3 regions of the Mucilaginibacter florum genome follow, and region 2 is predicted to be linked to each of the others. Evidence: riboswitches for the same ligand, from Rfam matches in the RefSeq annotation. Region 2 holds a riboswitch; each other region holds the start of a gene.
The links. Region 2 has a riboswitch for S-adenosylmethionine ahead of PQ461_RS11470 (O-acetylhomoserine aminocarboxypropyltransferase/cysteine synthase family protein). Riboswitches for the same ligand answer to the same signal wherever they lie in the genome.

Region 1: it holds a riboswitch for S-adenosylmethionine, as region 2 does, so the genes downstream of both, metH (methionine synthase) here and PQ461_RS11470 (O-acetylhomoserine aminocarboxypropyltransferase/cysteine synthase family protein) in region 2, are expected to answer to the same signal.
Region 3: it holds a riboswitch for S-adenosylmethionine, as region 2 does, so the genes downstream of both, PQ461_RS06440 (SusC/RagA family TonB-linked outer membrane protein) here and PQ461_RS11470 (O-acetylhomoserine aminocarboxypropyltransferase/cysteine synthase family protein) in region 2, are expected to answer to the same signal.

What each region holds. Positions count from the first base shown of each region.
Region 1 covers NZ_CP117877.1:4,695,702-4,697,960, reverse strand. Annotated here, with positions in the region: gene metH (methionine synthase) at 1-952, opposite strand, end outside; SAM riboswitch class I at 1,103-1,217, opposite strand; gene PQ461_RS20595 (ThuA domain-containing protein) at 1,303-2,040, opposite strand.
Region 2 covers NZ_CP117877.1:2,680,430-2,682,688, forward strand. Annotated here, with positions in the region: gene PQ461_RS11465 (homoserine O-acetyltransferase family protein) at 1-80, opposite strand, end outside; gene PQ461_RS11470 (O-acetylhomoserine aminocarboxypropyltransferase/cysteine synthase family protein) at 113-1,444, opposite strand; SAM riboswitch class I at 1,694-1,805, opposite strand; gene PQ461_RS11475 (trans-sulfuration enzyme family protein) at 1,929-2,259, opposite strand, start outside.
Region 3 covers NZ_CP117877.1:1,460,791-1,463,049, reverse strand. Annotated here, with positions in the region: gene PQ461_RS06440 (SusC/RagA family TonB-linked outer membrane protein) at 1-870, opposite strand, end outside; SAM riboswitch class I at 1,247-1,352, opposite strand; gene PQ461_RS06435 (SusD/RagB family nutrient-binding outer membrane lipoprotein) at 1,479-2,259, opposite strand, start outside.

The DNA of each region.
Region 1 (2,259 bases), 2.0 Mb from region 2:
CTGCAATACATTTAATATGCTCTGGCGTGGTACCACAGCAGCCACCAACAATATTAACAAAACCGGCCTGTAAAAAGTCATCGATAAAATGAGCGGTTTCATGCGGCATTTCATCATAACCTCCAAACTCGTTAGGAAGGCCTGCATTTGGATAAGCAGAGATGAAAACATCTGCTTTCTCGGATAACTCCTCAATATGCGGTCGCATTTCTTTAGCTCCCAAAGCACAGTTAAGCCCGACCGAAAGCAGGTTGGCATGGCGTATCGAATTCCAGAAAGCTTCGACAGTTTGCCCCGAAAGTGTACGTCCCGAAGCATCGGTAATAGTGCCCGAAATCATGATCGGAAGGTGTTTGCCAGTCTCGTTTCCGTAACGCTGTACAGCAAAAATTGCTGCTTTGGCATTTAGCGTATCAAAAATGGTTTCAATCAGGATCAGGTCACTGCCGCCATCCACTAAACCGCGTACCTGGTCATAGTATGCTTCGGCAAGATCATCAAAGGTAACCGCACGATAACCCGGATCATTTACATCCGGCGATAAAGATGCCGTACGGTTGGTTGGCCCAACGGCACCAGCTACGTAGCGTGGTTTTTCAGGAGTTTTAGCATTCCATTCGTCAACCGCTTCACGTGCTATGCGTGCACCTTCATAACTTAGTTCATAAGCCAGCTCTTCCATGTGGTAGTCGGCCAGTGAAATGCGCTGCGTGCTGAACGTATTGGTTTCAATAATATCGGCCCCGGCGGCAAGGTATTCCAGGTGAATAGCCTTAATCACATCCGGGCGCGTGATATTCAGCAGGTCGTTATTACCTTTAAGGTCTGACGGGTGATTTTTAAACCGATCGCCACGAAAATCTGCTTCTGTAAGCTGATACCGCTGGATCATGGTACCCATAGCACCGTCTATAACTAGTATACGTTTTTTTAACTCTTCTTTAATGCTCATGTTGAAGTATCAAGTAGCACGTATCAGGTAGTTAGTATTACCACACATAGGGCATTAAGTTGCTGATATCAAATCATCTTGATACCTGCTACTAAATACTTGATACTGACTTAAGCTTATACGAAAAAAGGCGGTTTATCCGCTGACTTTCGCTTATCTGTCCTAAACCCATCAAGTCGTAGAGTTTAAGTAGAATGTAGCACCTTGTAAGCACAGGTTGCTAAGATTTCGCAGGGTCTAATCCCTCCATCTTTCTCTATAAGCGTTGCAAAATTGCACAATAAGCTTGTAAAAAGCAAATGTGCTTAATGGTCTGAAACAGAATTAAAAGTTTTACAGAATAAGGCAGGTCATTTAGCCTTGCCCATTGCGTATTTGATACCGCCTAAAAGGTGTTTGAGGTACAACGGATCCTGGTATGATTCATCCGTATGGCCAAGTTCTGTATAAAAAGCACGGCCGCCATCGTAGTCATGGTACCAGCTCATCGGGTGATTGTCGCCGTTTTCGCCGCCTTTATAAGTCTTCTCATCAATGGTGATCAGCACGTGCAGGTCTGGCGCAAGCCATTTAAAATTGTAAAGCTCGTCAAAGCGTTTCCAAACAGCGGGCAGGTGTTTAGTAGCGATAAATTTGCGATCAACCACATTGAAAGTAGCTTCCTGCTGTGCCGGGTGACTTTTGAAATAAGCGCCAACCAGGTTGCCATACCACGGCCAGTCGTATTCGGTATCGGTAGCTGCGTGTACACCTACAAAACCATGTCCTGCTTCTATGTATTGCTTAAACGCATCCTGTTGGGTATCATTAAGTACATCGCCGGTTGTACTTAGAAAAATTACGGCAGCGTACTGCTTAAGGTTATCTGTAGTAAACTTAGAAGCATCTGTTGTGGTATCAACGTCAAAGTTGTTTTCAGCTCCAAGTTTGGCTATGGCTACCATGCCCGGGCCGATAGACTTATGATGGTAGCCTGCTGTTTTACTAAATACCAGCACGCGCGGTTTGCTTGTAGCAACTTTCGCTGTGCAGTTAATGGTAACAACGAAAATAAATAACAGTAGCAGGCTTTTAAATATCGTTTTCATCAGATGTGGTTTGTAATTGGGAAACCTAAGTTAAGATTATAATATTGAATGCGGACATTGTTAATGATACTTTTCTTTGGCCGTCAAAGAAAAGTATACAAAAGAAACTCGTGACTTGGCCTTGTTGCTTTGTTGTTTCAGCGTTTTAGCACTGCCTGTGTTTGCCGCAACAAGCCCGAGGTCACATTTGAAAAAGGTTATGTCAGGTTAGTACTACCT
Region 2 (2,259 bases):
AAACCTATCTCGAGGCCGGACAAAGTTTGACCCGACTCTAAAACAAATTCTTCTGTATGCTGATATATTTCTGGATCCATTGTATTATTCGGTGCTTCGCAGCAACGTTCAATTATTGTAATTCGGTTTGTAGTTGTGGTTGTTTTATTTTGGCAAAAGCCTGCTCAAAATCTGCTTTGATATCGTCTATATGCTCAATACCAACAGATACACGCAACAGGGCAGGAGTAACGCCAGCACTTAATTGTTCGGCTTCATTCAGCTGCTGATGTGTAGTTGCCGACGGTTGTATGATCAACGTTTTGGCATCACCCACATTGGCAAGATGGCTCACCAACTGCAAATTATCTATCACTTTACCGGCATTTTCTTTATCGCCTTTCAGCTCGAAAGACAGCACAGCACCAAAACCGTTCTTTAGATATTTTTTAGCCAGTGTATGATATGGCGATGATGGCAAGCCAGGATAATTCACTTTAGCAACCTGCGGATGCTGTGCTAACCATTGCGCCAGTTCCAAAGCATTATCTACATGTCGCTGAACACGTAATGAAAGCGTTTCTAATCCCTGGATAAATAAAAACGAATTGAATGGTGATTGCGAAGGACCAAAATCGCGCAAGCCTTCCACACGTGCTCTGATGATATATTGGATGTTACCAAATGGGCCGCCGATACCAAATACATCATTAAATACAAGGCCGTGATATCCTTCAGAAGGTTCGGTAAATTGCGGGAACTTACCATTACCCCAGTTGTAGTTACCACCGTCAACAATTACACCGCCTATACTGGTGCCATGTCCGCCAATCCATTTAGTGGCTGATTCTACCACCACGTTTGCGCCATGCTCAATCGGACGGAAAAGGTAACCACCGGCTCCGAATGTATTGTCTACAATTAAAGGGATATCGTATTTACGTGCAAGCGCCGATACTTTGTCAAAGTCGGCAATACTAAAACCCGGGTTACCAATGGTTTCCAAGTAAATTGCTTTTGTATTGTTATCGATTTTGCTTTCCAGGCTTTCGGCTGTATCATCGGCTGCAAAACGCACCTCAATACCTAAACGTTTAAAAGATACCTTAAACTGATTGTAGCTACCGCCATATAAAAACGGCGAAGCCACAAAATTATCGCCTGCTTGCAGGATGTTGTTTAATGCTAAAAATTGTGCCGCCTGGCCCGATGCTGTTGCCAGTGCAGCAACACCGCCTTCTAATGCCGCTATGCGTTTTTCAAATACATCTGTAGTAGGGTTCATTAAACGGGTGTAAATGTTCCCAAATTCTTTTAATGCAAAAAGATTTGCGCCGTGCTCGGCATTTTTGAATACGTAAGAAGAGGTTTGATATAAAGGCACGGCACGTGATCCGGTAGTTGGATCAACTTCTTGTCCGGCGTGTAGTTGTAAGGTTTCGAATTTTAAATTTAAAGCTGACATGGTAGCTGGATTTTGTAGTTAAAAAATCTTGTGAGGATACGCGGATGGGATATAGCAAGCCCATCTGAGTTACACGAAAAACAATTTCAGGGAATAGTTCAGAAAAAGAAATCGTGTGTTATTGCATTAGCAACAGCAACAACACATGCACATACAGCTTTTTGCTTTAACCGGAATTAAAACAGGAGATACTTGTTGGTTTAAACCTAAAACTTGCTGAATGATGCGAATTAATTTTTCCATTTTATTCATTTATATTTCCCGGTTTATTTCCCGGGTCAGGAATTGGCACCTTCTCTTGTTGATCGAGGGTTGCCAGCGGGTCTGTTGAGCCTGTTCTCTCGCCGCTTCTTTATAAATCAAAAACCTTGTGAGGGAAATTGATCGTGGTATTACTACCAAATAATGTTTCAAAGATAGTGTAATCTGAAACTTCTTTCCAAATAAAATTTTAAAAAACTTAAAATACCACCAAAAGCTTCTCTTAAATTACAGATAAAGCATTTGATAAATCTTCAATTAGATCATCAATATGCTCTAATCCTACAGATACCCTAAGCAGATTTTTAGGCGTTTTGGTGTCAGGCCCCTCAACAAGCGCACGATGCTCAATCAGGCTTTCTACACCACCTAAGCTGGTAGCCTGTGTAAATAACTTTACTGCATTAATTACCTTGGCGGTATCATTAACGTCGCCTTTTACCAGGAACGAAAGCATTCCACCGAAAGACAGCATCTGTTTTTGGGCTAATTCATGCTGAGGATGGCTTTCCAGTCCAGGATACATTACGCTTTCCACTTTAGCGTGGCTTTCT
Region 3 (2,259 bases), 1.2 Mb from region 2:
TTTACCATCTACATAACTGAACTTGCCATTTGAACCCTGGCCATATTCGTTTTGAAAATCAGGTAATACTTTCAGACTCGAAAAACTGGTATTTGAGTTAAGGGTTATCCCTAAGCCGTTGGTACCTTTACCTGTTTTGGTTTTAATTAATATTACTCCTGCTGCGGCACGGTAACCGTACAAAGCTGCTGCGTTGGGGCCTTTAAGTACGCTTACAGATTCTATATCTTCGGGGTTAAGATCTGAGATCGCATTTGGAAAATCGCGCGAGCCATTAGTGCCTTGGAACTGCGAGTTATCTACAATAACACCGTCAACCACAAATAAAGGCTGGTTGTTACCAGCTATAGAAGTTTCGCCACGGATCACAATCCGGGAAGATCCCATATCGCCCTGGCTGCCGGTAACCTGTACACCTGCTATTTTACCGGCAAGTGCGTTAACAAAGTTGGTTTCTTTAGCCTCGGTAATATCTTTAGATTTTAAGCCCTGTACTGCATATCCTAAAGATTTTTTATCTTTAGAAATATTCAATGCAGTTACAACCACTTCGTTCAACGAGTTTGGCGCTTCTTCCAAAACCACCTGGAGATTAGTTTCGGCACCGGTTACCACTACCTCTTTTGCGGTGTAACCGATATAGGTAAAGCGGAGCACGTCGCTCTTTTTTACGCTAAGGGTAAACTTACCGTCGACAGTAGTTTGTACGCCATTGGTTGTCCCTTTAATGGCAACACTTACGCCGGGTAAAGGCAGTCCGTCTGATTTGGCGGTTACCACACCGCTGATTTTAAGTGTCTGCGCGGACACGCTTTGCACAAAGATAAATGCCAGAAATACGGCTAATAATAGCTTGTAATTTTTATACATAATTTTTGAAGCTGATAATACAGAGACATATAAGCACAGCCAGTAAGCAGGCGCTTTTACGTCTTTAAAAAAAATTTACAGTAAATGATGATGATTATAGCCAGAAGCAGATGCTTCCTAAAGAGTTATTGCATTAACAACAACAGCAGCAGCAAAGGGAAGAGAATGGGATAGCAAAGTTTGACTTTAAAGCACTTTTAAAGCTTGATTTAATAAGGGCTCGTTGCTCCGTATGCCCCGAAGGATCATACAATCTTGATGAGCAGCCACTGATGGAGTTAAGTAGATTTAGTTTCATATTTCCTTTTTGTGCAGGCAGTTTTTAATGATCAGTGTACCGGAAAGAAACTTAAAGACATGCTGTAGAAAATCACAAACATTATCTCTTCTGCTTAATGCAGATAGGATTTAGCACCTTAATTACTTATGTATAGGTTGCTAAGACTTCTCAGGGCCTATCCCTCCGTCTTTCTCGATAATGACATTAAGAACTGACGGTGCAAATATACAAAAGACTACTAATTCTATAGAATTAAATGAAATTAATTTTTTACATAAAAAAAAAGAGCCGTTATCGCTAACGGCTCTTAACTTATTGATCAAATATGCTACTGAAGAAGCCACATTTTACCATTGATGTCATCATTGCCACCAAACTGGCTTGCCAGTGCTTTTTGGTAATTGGTGGTGTTTGATGTTTTCTCTGAACCTGGGTATTGAAACCTTAGCGCAATACGGCCACCGTTACCTGTACCCGGACCGGTTGTAAAAGTCGGCGCACCTGTACGGCGGTAGGTATAGTAAGACTCAAGGCCCGAGTGACGGAACAGGGCAAGGTATTTTTGCTGTAAGATCTGGGTTAAACCAGTTGTACCGCCTGCATACTTAACCGCTGTTTGCGCATAATAATTAGTAAAATTATTATTAATAGTATAACTGTCGTAGTTTGATGCAGCAGTTACATCTGTTGATCCCGGACGGTAAAAATATGCTGTAAAGCTACCGGTTTCAGGGATACCGTATGATGCCATTGATGCTTTAATACCATTCATGTAATACTGCTCGGCATTACCGTTTGACCAGCCACGGTTGATACCTTCTGCAATGTTGAACATCAGTTCAGAATAACCAATCTGGATACTTGGCTCACCGGTATAAGTAGAGTAAAAATGCTTACGGTTAATGAAAGAGTATTTCTGCTGACCTGCATTATTGTACATTATACCAAGATCAAGACCAGGATCGGCGCCAACAAATGATGAAAAATCTGTCGGGCTTTGTTTCTGATTATCCACCAGGTATCGTGCTGGTTCTGCAACAACAAACACACGCGGATCTTGCAACTGTGTTAATAAGCCTACGTAGGTTGATGACATATTTTTACGTGAT